One region of the Exiguobacterium sp. SH0S7 genome, then DNA from elsewhere that is predicted to be linked to it. Evidence: riboswitches for the same ligand, from Rfam matches in the RefSeq annotation. Region 1 holds a riboswitch; the other holds the start of a gene.
What was found. Region 1 has a riboswitch for S-adenosylmethionine ahead of EVJ22_RS00315 (MetQ/NlpA family ABC transporter substrate-binding protein). Riboswitches for the same ligand answer to the same signal wherever they lie in the genome.

Region 1 (7,524 bases):
TTCGCCTACGGCAGCATCGGTTTCGACGGTCACGTCCCGCCGAGCTTCCTGCAGGCGCCGGGTGCGAAAGACATCGGCATCGAGGTGTATACGATGTCGAAGGCGTTCAACATGTCCGGCTGGCGGGTCGCTTTCGCCGTCGGCAACCGCGACATCATCGAGGCGATCAACACGTACCAGGACCACGTCCATGTGAGCGTGTTCTCGGCCATCCAAGAGGCGGCCATCGCCGCGCTCGAGTCACCGCGTTCGCTCCGGGACGACTTGTCACGGTTGTATGAGGCCCGCCGCGACCGGCTCGTCGACGGGTTACGTCAGGCCGGATGGGACATCACGGCCCCGAGTGGCTCGTTCTTCGTCTGGGCGAAAGTGCCGGACGGGGACGCCAAATCGTTCTCCCATAAGCTGCTCCACGAGGCAGGGGTCGCCGTGACGCCGGGCTATTTCTTCGGCTCAGAAGGCGAGCGGTACGTCCGGTTCGGGCTCGTCTCCGCCGAGCCGAAGATCGACGAGGCCGTCGAGCGGATCGAGAAACTGTTTGCGACGTATGAAGAGGTCCGGGCATGATCCGCCAAGCCGTGCTCGAGTACGACCATGCGGATGACGCGCTCGAGCGGCTCGATGAATTGATCGATGGCCGTCGTGCTCACGTGCTGCGCGGACAGAACGGTTTTGACGTCGTCAAGCGCGTCCTGCCAGCGATCACTGCCTATCCGACATCGCTGTTCGGCGGCGAATGCACGGACGCTGAGGTCGAACGGCTCCGTTTGAAAAATGTGGACGTCCTCATTGCCATCGGTGGGGGTAAGCTCGTCGACACGGCGAAACTCGTCGCTTACCGGCAAGGTGTCCCGCTGATCGTCATCCCGACGCTCGCCTCGAACTGTGCCGCCTTCACGCCGCTCAGCGTCATCTATGACGAGCAAGGGGCATACGTCCGCTACGACGTGTTCCGCGTCGTCATCGAGCGGGTCATCGTCGACGCAAGGGTCGTGACCGACTCGCCGTACGACTACTTCCGGGCCGGCGTCATCGACACGGTCGCCAAGTTTTACGAGGCCCGCTATTTGAGCGGCGACAGTTCGCCTGACGCCGGCGTCAACACCGGTCTCGCCTTGGCCGAGCAATGCGGCCGGCTCGTCGAACTCGACTTGAGTGAGTCCAGTTTCACCGCGTATGGGCCAGAGACCCGGTTCGCGGTCGATCACATCCTCGCCGTCGGCGGCGCCGTCGGTGGTTTCGGGGACGCCGGGACACGCGTTGCCGTCGCCCACGCCGTTCACAACGCGCTCAGCCGCTTCGAGTCGACCCACCCGTTCTTACATGGCGACAAGGTCGGATTCGGCCTCCTTGTCCAAGAACGGTTGCGTGGCTCGTCTGACGCCCCATATTTAGAGGCGTGGCTCGCCAGGATCGGCGCGCCGACGTCACTTGAGACGCTCGGACTCGTGCCGGCCGACATACCGCAACTGGTCGACGCGGTCCGGGTCGAGACCGAGTTGCAACGTTCACCCGTAACGCTCGATATTGACTATTTGAAAATAATTTTTGAAAATTTAGTATTTTCTGTTTACAAATAAAAGAATTAAAAGTAAGATGATAACAATTAAATAAGACCGATAGCTTATCAAGAGTGGTGGAGGGACTGGCCCTATGAAACCCGGCAACCAGATCGTAATGATCATGGTGCTAATTCCAACAGACGAAACGTCTGGGAGATGAGCGTGTCCGACTGTCTTTGACTTGTCGTGCCCGCCACTCTTTATGAGTAGCGGGCTTTTATTTTGGAGGAGGAATCATTCATGAACATCAAACAGAAAACAGTACTCGCAGGAACATCTCTACTCGCGGCCATCGCCTTGTCGGCGTGCGGCCAATCGGACGCGAGCGAATCGCTCAGCACAGAAGCCCTCACGATCGGCGTGACGGGTGGGCCGCACCAGCAGATCGCCGAGAAAGTAAAAGAACTCGCGGCCGAGGATGGCCTCGAGCTCGACATCAAGGTGTTCAACGACTACAACACGCCGAACACCGCACTCGACGAAGGCAGTCTCGACGTGAACAGTTACCAGACGCTGTCGTTCCTCGAGCTGCAGAAGGCGGACAAAGGCTATAAGATCGACGACGTGTTCAAGACGGTCGCTTTCCCGATGGGGCTCTATTCGGACAAGCTGACGGACATCAAGGAGTTGAAGGAGGGCGATAAAGTCGCCGTCCCGAACGACCCGGCGAACGAACTTCGGGCGCTGCGCCTGTATGAGACGGCCGGACTCATCACCTTGAAAGAAGGATTGACGGACAAGGCGACGAAACGTGACATCGCCGAGAACCCGCTCAACCTCGAATTCATCGAGCTCGAGGCGTCACAGCTCCCGACCCAGCTCCCGGAAGTCGCGCTCGCGGCCATCAACACGAACTTCGCGATGGGTGCCGGCCTATCGATCAATGAGGACGCGTTGTTCCATGAAGACACGGTCGACAACCCGTACCCGAACTACGTCGTCGTCCGTACCGACAACAAAGACGATGAAGTCGTCGAGACACTCAAATCTTACTACCACTCGGACGAGGTCCGGACGTTCATCGAAGAGACGTTCGACGGCTCGATCGTCCCGGCGTTTTAAGGAGGCACTATGATCGCACTCAAACAGATCTCAAAAACGTTCACGGTGAACAAAGGGACCGTCACGGCACTCGACGACGTCTCGCTGACGATTGAAAAAGGTGAGATCTTCGGCATCATCGGACGGAGCGGCGCCGGCAAGAGCACGCTAATCCGCATGATCAATCTGCTCGAACGGCCGACGTCAGGTCAAGTCGAGATCGAGGGACAAGACATCACGACGCTCGACAAAAAAGGGTTATCAAAGCTCCGTCACCGCATCGGGATGATCTTCCAGCACTATAACCTGCTGAAGACGGCGACCGTCGAAGACAACGTCGCCATCCCGCTCCGCCTAGAAGGACTCGATAAACGCTCGATCAGCGAGCGGGTCGACAAGTATCTCAATATCGTCGGACTGACCGATCACCGTAAACATTACCCGGAGCAACTCTCCGGCGGCCAGAAACAGCGCGTCGCCATCGCCCGGGCCTTGGCGCACGAGCCGGACATCCTGCTCAGTGACGAGGCGACGAGCGCGCTCGACCCGGAGACGACCGAGTCGATCCTCGATCTGTTGCTCGAGATCAACCGCGAGCTCGGTCTGACGATTTTCTTGATCACCCATGAGATGGAAGTCATCGAGCGCATCTGTGACCGGGTCGCCGTCATCGACGCCGGCAAGATCGTCGAAGAAGGCGACGTCCTCGACGTCTTCTCGGACCCGCAGCATCCGACGACGCGCCGCTTCTTGAAAGCGAACCTCGACGTCCCGAAAGAAGTCGTCGACGTGTTGAGCTCGCACGGGACGCTCGTCAACTTGTCGTTCATCGGTCACCAGACCGAACAGGCCGTCCTCGCCGAGCTGACGAAACGGTTCGGCCTGCTGCCGAACATCATCGGGGGCGGGATCAAAAAGCTGAAAGGCGGTCTCGTCGGCAACTTGCTCGTCCATCTCGACGGGGACCGGGCACAGACCGACCAAGCCGTCCGCTACCTTGAAGCGAGCGGCGTCAAAGTAAAGGAGGTGACGAACCATGCTGCAGTTTTGGGAAAAATGGGGTGACTTGATTTGGACGGGCACGATCCAGACGCTGACGATGACCGGCATCGCGCTCGTCATCTCGACACTGATCGGCTTGCCGCTCGGGACGCTCCTCGTCTTGACGCGGCCGAATGGACGGCTCGCGAACCGTTACTTTTACGGGGCATTGTCGAGCGTGATCAACGTCGTCCGCTCGATCCCGTTCATCATTCTGCTATTCTTCATCTTGCCGTTCACCCGTTTCATCATGGGGACGACGATCGGCGTCCAAGGCGTGCTGTTGCCGCTCATCGTCTTCACGGCGCCATACATCGCCCGTTTGATGGAGTCGGCACTGCTCGAAGTCGATCGCGGCGTCGTCGAGGCGTACGAGGCGATGGGCATCTCGACGCGTAAGATCATCTGGTACGTATTGATCCGTGAGGCGCGGTCGTCGATCGTGCTCGGTCTGACGATCGCGACGATCGGTCTGATCGGTGCGACGGCGATGGCGGGTCTCGTCGGTGCGGGCGGACTCGGAGATATCGCCTATCAGTACGGGCATCTCCGGTTCGAGCCGGAAGTCATGTACGTGACGATCTTCGTCTTGATCCTGCTCGTGCAGTCGATCCAATCGTTCGGCAACCGCTTGGCGGCCCGGCTAAAGAAAGCCTGACAAAAGAGCGTCGCAAAATTTGCGGCGCTCTTACTGTTTGTCTAATAGTCGTTTCAAGTCGGCGATCCGGTTATGCCGGGGGATGAACGTCCGGATCTCTTTCTCGCTGAACCCGATCTGGATCCGGTTGTCATCGACGACGATCGGACTCTTCAAGATCTGCGGATGCGTCGCGACAAAACTGTACAGTTCGCGGAGCGACATCTCGTCGAGCTGGTCGGCCGCTTGTTTGTAGACACTTTTTTGGACAGACAAGAGATCGGTCGTCCCGTTTTCGGTGAGCCGGAGCATCTCCTTGAACTCGGTGAACGACATTCCTTGGTCGGTCAATTTCTTCTCGATGAACGGGATATTCTGTTCGCGTAACCAATCGAGCGTCTTGCGGGAAGAACTGCAGCTTGTATGCGTGAATACGGTGACCGTCACGACAACCACTTCTCCTTTTCCTAAGGTTGGATTACTTTATTGTCTCTCGATTATACGGGTTCGGCGTAGAATATGTTTCAAATCACATATACTTTTTTCGAAATCGTCGGAACGATTCGTTTCAAGCGAGTTCGGGTACATGACGAGAGAGACAACAAACAAGGAGGGGCTTACATGTTTGATTATACGGTGAAGACGGATCAGTCGGTCGAAGCAGTGGTCGAGAAGTTGAAAGCGACGCTCAAGGACGAAGCGTTCGGCGTGCTGTGGGATTTCGACTTGAGTGATACGCTCAAAGAGAAAGGTGAAGCCATCGACGGGGACTATCGTATCCTCGAAGTGTGCAACCCGAAAGAGGCCAAGAAAGTCATCACGGCGCACCGTGAGGGCGGCTACTTCCTGCCGTGCAAGCTCGCCGTCTTCACGAAAGACGGGGCGACCCACGTCGGCATGCCGAAACCGACGAAACTGATCGAATTGATCGAGGACGAGTCGCTCCAGTCCATCGCACTGGATGTCGAGACGAGACTGACACGCGCCATCGATAACAGCATCTAATCGATTCATCGCACCCGTCCAATTTCATGGGCGGGTTTTTCATACCCTCTCCAAAGTAATATAATGGTAAAATTGGAGATAATAAAATTCAAGGGGCGGATAATTTGAAAAAGTTAGTCGGTTTACTTGTAATATCCACGAGCTTGTTGGCCGGGTGTGGTGAAGAGAAACAAGACGTCGTGAACTTGTCGTATGTCGACGCCCATTGGACCGTCAGCAAATATTCACTAGAACAACCAGTGGTGCTCGAATCGGCCGGTGAGACGCTCGCGGCCTGCACTGGGGACTTGACGACCGAGTTGAAGGGCGACCTGACTGTGTTCGATACGGTCGTGGCGAGCCGCCATCCGATGACGGACACGGGTTGGGAATATGGATTTAAAGCCGTGACATACATACAAGGGGACGAAAATTATGCGATGTGTCGGGATATGGCCTCACCACATTATTCAGTGGAAATGGTCGATGCATTCCCGGAGTTCGTCGATTTGACTGCGGGTCATTCGATTCGGCACTATCCGTCTGTCCGTCCAGCAGACGAAGCCGCTCGCCTCGCCGTGCAAAATGCTGATGAATTGACAGAGGCCGGGAATGAAATCGAGCCGTTTCCCGATACGGTCATGGCGTTTTCTCCTGCGATCCACGGAGAGATCGAATTGACCGTCGGGGATCGGCCGAGCCAATTCCCTTTGTTCGCGTTCGAACCGATGATGGCGGATGTGGAAGATGTCAAATTAGCCATTGGCTATGATTCGCGTGACGCCAAACCATACGTGTTATTACTACTTGCTGACCTTTACGTTTCGGTCAGTCCGTTACATACAATCAATGATCCAACGAAAGAAGAACCGACGTATGACGACCTCGTCGTCAAGAGACTCCCGCTTGACACGGAACTCGTGCCGAATAAGACCTATCCGTTATATGAGTTCAGTTACACCCGCGACGGAGAAGCGGTGACCGAGACAGCAAGCATCACATATCGTGCCGCAAAGCTGTTGTCCACTGATGAACGAAAGACGCTCGAGACACATCCTAACGAGGAGTATATGCCGATTGTGACCGGGCCGCTCGTGTATCTCCATCAGGAACCGTTTGACAACGAATCGACAGTATCCTATCCCGCTGTGTTGCGTGCGGCCGGCAACGAGATGGATGATCTGATTCAAGCAATCGATTCCGCCGAGCCGACGAAACGTGTAGGCGATCAGGGCGACTATCCGCTTCTAACGATCGTCGACGGGCTCAAAGGTCAGGAATTCAAGGTGACTTATAAACAGCGATCGAAGAAACTGGATATCTACGTGACGGACCAATCTACTGAGGAAACGTATAAACTGACGAGCGAAGGGGCGGAGACGTTCTTGTCCTACTTCCCCGACTTGAAGAAGAAACCGAAGAATTGAGGTGAACTGATGAAAAAGTTCGGATTAGGAATCTGTCTATCGCTATTCGTTTTGGCTGCAGGATGCGCCCGGGACCAAGAAGTAGTCCGATATGATGTTGTCGAGGCCCATTGGACGGCAGAGCACATCACACATGACCTTGAAGTGCAGGCAATCAAGGCCAAGGACATGTTGACCTATTGTGAACAAGGCGAGTTACTCAACGATATCGAGGAGGACCATCTATCCTTACTTGGCGTGACGTTTGCAAGCCGAATGCCTTTCACTGAGCCCGATACTGAAACATACGCCTTCAATGAGACATCGTTCGTCGAAGGTGATGCCGTTTACGCGCTGTGTAAGTCGGACCACGTTGAGGGATATCGGGCGGTCAAGCTGGATGCAAGACCGGAGTTTTTGAAAGACGAGACCGCACGCGAGATCTCGTTGCTACCTAGCGTAGTAAGCGGGACAGAAGAAATTCGGGAAAGGTTATCACGGGAAGAAGCGATCCATCCTTACGGGCAAGACCTGACCATTCGTCCATTCTTGGATAGTCTTTATACGATCTTGCCCGGTTTCAACGGGTCCATCGAGTTTGGAATCGGGGACGACGGGGTCTTCACACCGTATTTAAATTTTGCTCCTTACGTGGTCAGGGAGGACACTCATGTGGCGCTAGGATATGGCACGAAGACGAAGACGCCATACATGTTAATGTCGGATGACGGGATTCACTATGGACAGTATTCGTTGAACGATGGCGAATTACTGGACGGAGTCGACAACTTAAATGTCCGGACGCTTCTTGAAGGCGGTACGCTCGAACCGCTCGAACCGTTTCCGTTATACG
Region 2 (7,524 bases), on a different contig from region 1:
CGGGACCGGACGAGCGTTCGTCACCTCGATTCTTGCTTTCGTCGAAGCCAAGTTCGACCCAAATCGTATCACCTTGTCGGTTGCCACGTTCAACGCGCGGGCGATTCGCGTGTATGAAGCTTGCGGGTTTCGACAAGTGGCTTCATTTCAACAAGACACGAACGGGAGTACGTTCGACTTCATCGCATTAGAACGCAAAAAGCGCCCTCAGGATAGATTCTGAGGGCGCTTTTTGCTGCCCGGTGCCTTTGTCGACTAAGTAAATCTGGCCATTCCCGTCTCATACCAAGACGGTCACACTTCATCGTTCGGGCAAGCACGGAGCTGCTGTTTCACACGTGAACCGTTCCCCCTACATGGTGTGTGATCACTGCTTCATTCGGCTCGAACACGCCCGCTTCGGTGATGAGTCCGGTGATCAGTTCAGGCGGTGTGACGTCAAACGCCGGGTTAAAGACGGTGATCCCGACCGGCGCCGTCGGTTGTCCGCCGATATGGGTCACTTCTAGCGCGCTCCGCTCCTCGATTTGAATCACATCGTCCGCCGTCAAATCGAACGTCGAATGCGGGGCCGCGACGTAAAACGGGATCCCGTAATGTTTAGCCAGGACGGCGAGCTGAAGCGTGCCGATCTTATTGGCGACATGACCCGTCCGTGTGATGCGGTCAGCGCCGACGATGATGGCGTCGACCCCTTTCGCCTGAATCGTCCAAGCGGCCATATTGTCGGTGATGAGCGTGACATCGATGTCGGCCTGGTCGAGCTCCCAGACGGTCAGGCGTGCCCCTTGGAGGAGCGGCCGCGTCTCACAAGCGAAGACGTTAAACGCGATACCTCGCTCTTTCCCGACGTAAAACGGAGCGAGCGCAGTCCCGTAACGCGACGTCGCGATCGCCCCGGCGTTACAGATCGTTAAGACGTTCCCCCCTGCTGGCAGCACCGTGAGCGCATGCTCCCCGATGGCCCGATACGTGTCGACGTCTCGCTCGAACAGCGCGATGGCCCGATGTTTGATGTCGGTCGCGATCCTTTCAAAGTCGACGCCGACGTTCAGCCCGAGAAGTGACTCGATCACGTTTTGCAGATTGACCGCCGTCGGTCGCGTCGCGATCAATCGACGGCCGACGAGGTCGAGCCGGCGTGTGAAGTCCGGGTCATCCTGGAGGCGGACCGCTTCTTTCGCGAGCACGAATGCGCCGAAATAGGCGATGGCCGGCGCGCCTCGGACTTGTAACGTCTCGATGGCGTGCTCCGCCTGTTCGAGCGTCGCGATCGTCACGTACCGCTCCTCATGCGGCAGTAACGTTTGGTCTAAAATGACGAGCTCGTCCCGGGACGGTTCGAAGCGAATGTTTTGGACTGTCATACGCGTACCCCCGCTAACAGCGTCACTAATTCATCGATTGTCCGGACATCGTGGCGCTGTTTAATGAGCGTCGTGCCGAGCGTGAGCGCTTCCCGTTTCCGCTCGAGCCGGACCGTTTCCGGTAACGTCTCGAGGTCATTGACTCCTGCGAGGCCGATGGTGCGGCGAATCAGTTCGCATCCGGCATAGCCGATCGTGTCGCTAAAGATGGTTTGAAGTAGTTCATCGACGAACCCGTCCGTGTTGAACGGTTCGACCGCCGTCTCAAACTTCGTCCGGAACGTCTTTTCAAACGTCTCCCATACCGTCAATACGTCGGTGAACCGCTCGAACCGTTTGAGTGGGTCATGGAACGTCGATAGCGTCAAATGGGCGACGATTTGCCCGATGTCAAAGCCGAACGGTCCGTAAAAAGCGAACTCTGGATCGATGACTTTCGTCTCTTGTTGCGTCGCGAAGATGCTGCCTGTATGTAAGTCCCCGTGCAAGAGCGCGTCGTGTTTCGTGACGAAACCGACTTTCAGTTTCGTGACCTCCACTTTCAATTTCTGGTCACGCCAAAGCGCTTCGACGTCCTGACGGAGCGCGGTTTCGATGTTGTTCGACTCGGCATCTTTGTACGGATCGGTGAAGATCAGTTTTTCAGTGATGTCGCACAGTTCCGGGTTGTAATAATCCCGTTCTTTCCGCTTCTTCTCGATTGGGCCGGCCGCATAGTCGGACGTCTCAAACAACGTCTGCCCTAAAAACTCACCGATGTGACGGGCGAGTTCAGGATACGCTTTCCCTTCCAAATAGCCCGTCCGGACGATATCAAAGTCGGACAGGTCCTCTAAAATCGTGTAGGCGAGCGTCCGATCACTGCCGAGAACGACCGGGACGAAACGCGGGACGACACTGGCGAATTCGCGCAACGCAAGCTGCTCGATCCACGCCCGTTCAAGTGTGAGCGGCCAACTCTCGCCGACGACTTTCGCATACGGTAGCGCCTGCTTGACGATGAGGCTCGTTTCGCCTTGACGGATGCGGAAGACGAGGTTCAAGTTGCCGTCCCCGATCTCCTCACAATGCGCGATGCCCCCGTCTTCGAGTAACCCTAACGTTCTGACGTGCTCGACGACTGTCTGTTCTGTAAATGGTTGATAAGCCATGTCTGTTTCCCCTTTCGGTATATTCCCCACAAAAAAAGCCCCTTTCTCCGCGAGAAAGAGGCACAGCCGTAACGGATGTTCCTCTCATCTGTCAGACGTATGTCTGGTGGATGTAGCACCGTGCCTACTGGTCGGTTGCTGCGGCGTCATCGGGCCAATTCCCTCTGCCAACTCGCGATAAGAGTGTCGTATTCGATTGTGTGAACTTGTTGTGATGAATATTACGGACTCGACCCCACCTTTGTCAACGGCAATTTGCTGGAGCAACGGTCACTTTTTTTATGCATATATAGTAACAACGAACTCAAACTTTTTTTCTCAAAAAAAGGAATTGACGAACCGGATATTGTGTGACAAAATTCAATTAAATTTCACAACTTCAAAATACATTCTTATCAAGAGCAGACGGAGGGGACAAGCCCGATGATGTCGCAGCAACCGACCCGATTGGGCACGGTGCTAATTCTTGCAGCGTAAGCTGAGAGATAAGAGTTCATTTTTTTATGATGACCTCTTGCCTCGGCATGGGGTCATTTTTTGTTTGACCGGAAGGAGGAACGAACATGAGTATTACTGCCACATATGAAATCAGCCGGACGGACCGCGTCGCGACTGTCGCCGAGAAAATCGCCCTCGAACTGACCGTCGGCACGTGGACGGAACTGCCTCACCTAGAGCAAGAACAATTAAAGGCGTATCGGGGCGAGGTCGTCTCAACGACGCATACGGAAACAACGAGCCGCTTCACAATCCGTTATCCGCTCCATAACGTCACGCCCGACTTCTCATCCATCTTGACGACGACGTTCGGGAAATTATCGCTCGATGACTCGGTACGCTTGATCGACTTGACGTTACCCGAAACGCTTGCATCTGAATTCCCCGGAGCAAAGTTCGGTGTTCAAGGCGTTCGTGAGTTGCTCGACGTACATGATCGCCCGCTCGTCATGAGCATCTTTAAAGGGATCATCGGCCGTGATTTACGCTTCTTAGAACAGCAACTTCGAGACCAGCTCGCCGGCGGCATCGACATCGTCAAAGATGATGAAATCCTATACGACAACCCGCTCACTCCGTCGCTTGAACGAGCTAAAATCGGAGCGGCCGTCATCCAAGAACAGTTCAAAACGACCGGGAAACGTTCGCTCTATGCCATCACGCTCAGCGGTCCGGTGTTCGGGCTGCGTGACCAAGCGCTCCGCTTGATCGAGGCGGGCGCGACGGCACTGTTGTTCAACGTCTATACATACGGGCTCGACACACTCCGCGAACTCGCGAGCGATCCAACAATTAACGTCCCGATTTTGGCGCATCCCGCGTTCGCCGGGGCCTTGACCGGCTCGATCAGCCACTCGCTCTTGCTCGGAAAATTGATCCGCCTCGCGGGGGCCGACTTGACGCTGTTCCCGTCCCCATACGGTTCACTTGCGACACCGCCTGATGAGGCGTTCACGATTCGGGATGGCAGTGCTCGGCCGCACTGGACGAAGCCGATTCTACCGGTCCCGTCGGCCGGCATCCATCCGGGGCTCATCCCGGACATCATCCGTGATTTCGGCACAGACGTCGTCATCAACGCCGGTGGCGGCATCCACGGTCACCCAGACGGCGCGGCTGCCGGGGCCCGGGCGTTCCGACAAGCGATTGAGCAAGTATTAGGCGTGGCGAGCCAGACGAACGAGCTCGAGTCCGCGCTAAAGGCGTGGTCAAAACAATGACGATTCACATCTTGTGTGACTTCGATGGGACGATCACGGCCGAGGACAACATCATCGCTTTGATGCGGGCGTTCGCACCGCCCGAATGGCACGCGCTCAAAGACGACGTGCTCGCTCAAGACATCTCGATCCGCTCCGGGGTCGGACAGATGTTCCAGCTGTTGCCGAGCGCTGACGCTTCGGCGTACCGTGACTACTTGCTGGACCGCATCACCTTGCGCCCAGGGTTCTCGACGTTTTTGGCAGAAGTCCGGCAACAAGTTTGGAAGTTCGACGTCGTCAGCGGCGGCATGGACTTTTTCGTGCACCCGATCTTGCAAGACCACGTCGCGCCGGACCACATCTACTGTAACGTCGCCGACTTCTCGGACGAGACGGTACGCGTCGACTGGCCCTACGCCTGTGACGCGCATTGTACGAATGATTGTGGTTGCTGCAAACCGACAATCGCCCGGACGATCGTCGATCCCGTTGATCGCTTGATCGTCATCGGTGACTCGGTGACCGACTTCGAGATCGCCAAACGGGCCGATTTCGTCTACGCCCGTGGGCAACTCATCACGCTCTGTGAAGCGGAAGGCATCGCCTACGCCCCGTTCGAGACGTTCGACGACATCACCCATCACATGAAGGAGGTGCACGTATGAGCGTGACCGCACGTTGGCTTGAACTCGCCGACATTAAAGACGAACTCGCCGCGCGCGACTGGTTCCCAGGAACGAGTGGCAATTTGGCGATTCGTGTCTCCGACGACCCGCTGACCTTCCTCGTCACGGCGAGCGGACGCGATAAACGAAAACGGACCACGGACGATTTCGTCCTCGTCGACGCGGCCGGTCGCTTGCTTGGCGAACAAACTGGCAAACCGTCCGCTGAGACGCTGCTACACGTCGAGGTGTTCAACAAGACCGCGGCGGCGTGTTCACTCCATGTGCACACAGTCGACAACAACGTCATCTCCGAGCTCCACGCCGTGAACGGTGAGGTCGTCTTCACGGGGCAAGAGATCATCAAGGCACTCGGGTATTGGGAAGAGGACGCGGTCGTCCGGGTCCCAATCATCGACAATCATGCCGACATCCCGACGCTCGCGGCCGCCTTCGCGCCTCACGTCCATTCAAACGCCGGTGCCGTCCTCATCCGTAATCACGGCATCACGGTCTGGGGCGAGACGCCGGATGCGGCGAAGCGCTATTTAGAAGCATACGAATTTTTGTTCAGCTACACGTTAAAACTACGCGCCTTAGGCGTCCATTCATAAGGAGGAACTTTCTATGGCAACTGTCTATTTCCAACAAACTGAAGAACGTCTCGTCGACCAATCTGAAGTGAACGTATTTTTAGAATCGCGCGGCATCCTGTACGAGCAGTGGGACATCGCTAAACTTCCGATCGCGCTTCAAGAAAACTACGAACTGACGGACGAAGACAAGCAAGCCATCCTCGCAACGTTCCGTGACGAGATTCAAGACGTGTCAGAGCGCCGCGGCTATCAAACGGCCGACGTCATCTCGCTGTCTGACGCGACACCGAACTTGGACGAACTGCTTGTCAACTTCCAAAAGGAACACCATCATACGGACGACGAGGTCCGCTTCATCGTCAGCGGTCACGGCATCTTCGCCATCGACGACGCCGAACGCGGTTACTTCAACATCGAGCTCAATCCGGGCGATTTGATTTCGGTCCCGGTGAACACGCGCCACTACTTCACGCTTCAAGACGACCGCCAAGTCGTCGCCGTCCGCATCTTCGTGACGACAGAGGGCTGGGTGCCGATCTACGAGAAACAGAATGTGAACGCATAATAAAGAAGCGGACGAATTGCTCGTCCGTTTCTTTATTTCATCCGCCGTTCGGCCAAACGTTCTTTAGCCGATTCTCGCGTCTTCACAACATCGATATCCCCAAGTGCCTTACCGAGTCCGCGTGTTGGAAGATTGACGTACATCGTCTCATAGTTACTGACTTCATACGTCTCATGAAAAATCCCGACCACCTCACTCGCCCGCGCTTTCTGATTGAATGTTTTCCACGCTTCTAAATGCAGTTTTCCGTGTGCATAATCGAGAAGTTCCTCGCTTGAACGCCAATATTGAATGAGGGTGACAGAGCGCCACCCAATCGTCATCTCATGCGACAAAAAACCTGAATCTCGATTCGTGTACAGCTCCTTCAACATGGCCGGCATCGCACTGAACGCGGGCCACCATTTCCGGATCGAACGCCATCGATTCACCCGTAAACCGATGACAAATATGACGATATCTTCATTCGGGACGGCCATTTTCCGTTCCATCGTCTGCTCCTCCTTCAATCGTACGAATCGCATGTTCACACCATTCAATAAGGGCGACCGTCTGACGTTTCCCATAGTCGAGCGTCAGCAGCCAGTACAAGGCGTCCGGTGACTCCGCATCACTCGAACGAATCATCGTCTCAATCGCTTCATATATTTTCAAGCGTTCGCGTAACAGTTTTTCGTGATGCCTAATCTTCTCTGCCGTCTCTGCAATCGGTTCATGTCTGGCAAAGAACAACTTGAGCAATAGCTCATTTCGTTGAACCGGTAATTCGTCGGGCTTTTCTCCAATCCATCGTCCTAGCTCGGCCTTACCTAAGTCGGTCAGTTCGTACGCTTTTCGATCATCGCCTTCGTTTGACTGCACGATGAGCCCATCGCGCTCAAGTGTCTTCAACGTTGGATACACTTGCCCAAAACTAATTTTCCAAAAATGGTTCAGGCTGTTATCAATCATCTGTTTCATCTCATAACCCGTGCGACACGAGGTCGTCAAGAGTCCCAATATAGCATAGCGTGTTGTATTCTCTCGCGGCATGTTCTGTCTCCTATATCAAAAAGATACTATCTATTTGATATATACCTCCCACGGATAAAAACAAAACAAAAAATGTGCCCCGTAACGAGGCACATTGCTTAATACTTGACCGCTGTCGGTTTTGAAGAGAACCAACCCCAAACAGCAATCCCGACCATGACCGACCAGAAGAACAGTGTCCAACCTAACGAGTGGACAAAACCGTCTGGAAGACCCATGAACGCGAACGGTGTACCGGCAATCAGTTCCTTGAAGCCAGGGTGCTCAAGGACGAGTACCGTCAACTTCACACCGACCCAGCCAACGATGAGGAAGGCGGCCGTCTCAAGTGTCGGACGTTGATGCAGAAGCTTCACGAAGACGCGGGCCGCGAACCTCATCAAGATGACCCCGATGAGTCCACCCGTCAAGACGACGAAAAATTGACCTGAGTCGATTCCACCGATCT

Region 2: it holds a riboswitch for S-adenosylmethionine, as region 1 does, so the genes downstream of both, EVJ22_RS08900 (2,3-diketo-5-methylthiopentyl-1-phosphate enolase) here and EVJ22_RS00315 (MetQ/NlpA family ABC transporter substrate-binding protein) in region 1, are expected to answer to the same signal.

The regions. Positions count from the first base shown of each region.
Region 1 is NZ_SJVA01000001.1:53,363-60,886, reverse strand. It holds gene EVJ22_RS00325 (aminotransferase class I/II-fold pyridoxal phosphate-dependent enzyme) at 1-567, shown strand, start outside; gene EVJ22_RS00320 (iron-containing alcohol dehydrogenase family protein) at 564-1,580, shown strand; SAM riboswitch class I at 1,622-1,725, shown strand; gene EVJ22_RS00315 (MetQ/NlpA family ABC transporter substrate-binding protein) at 1,803-2,624, shown strand; gene EVJ22_RS00310 (methionine ABC transporter ATP-binding protein) at 2,634-3,668, shown strand; gene EVJ22_RS00305 (methionine ABC transporter permease) at 3,640-4,302, shown strand; gene EVJ22_RS00300 (Spx/MgsR family RNA polymerase-binding regulatory protein) at 4,333-4,728, opposite strand; gene EVJ22_RS00295 (DUF302 domain-containing protein) at 4,903-5,286, shown strand; gene EVJ22_RS00290 (hypothetical protein) at 5,391-6,692, shown strand; gene EVJ22_RS00285 (hypothetical protein) at 6,702-7,524, shown strand, end outside.
Region 2 is NZ_SJVA01000004.1:141,184-148,707, reverse strand. It holds gene EVJ22_RS08915 (GNAT family N-acetyltransferase) at 1-223, shown strand, start outside; gene mtnA (S-methyl-5-thioribose-1-phosphate isomerase) at 333-1,367, opposite strand; gene mtnK (S-methyl-5-thioribose kinase) at 1,364-2,518, opposite strand; SAM riboswitch class I at 2,600-2,702, opposite strand; SAM riboswitch class I at 2,908-3,010, shown strand; gene EVJ22_RS08900 (2,3-diketo-5-methylthiopentyl-1-phosphate enolase) at 3,082-4,236, shown strand; gene EVJ22_RS08895 (2-hydroxy-3-keto-5-methylthiopentenyl-1-phosphate phosphatase) at 4,233-4,883, shown strand; gene EVJ22_RS08890 (methylthioribulose 1-phosphate dehydratase) at 4,880-5,497, shown strand; gene EVJ22_RS08885 (1,2-dihydroxy-3-keto-5-methylthiopentene dioxygenase) at 5,511-6,044, shown strand; gene EVJ22_RS08880 (DUF4188 domain-containing protein) at 6,077-6,535, opposite strand; gene EVJ22_RS08875 (PadR family transcriptional regulator) at 6,507-7,076, opposite strand; gene EVJ22_RS08870 (TerC family protein) at 7,175-7,524, opposite strand, start outside.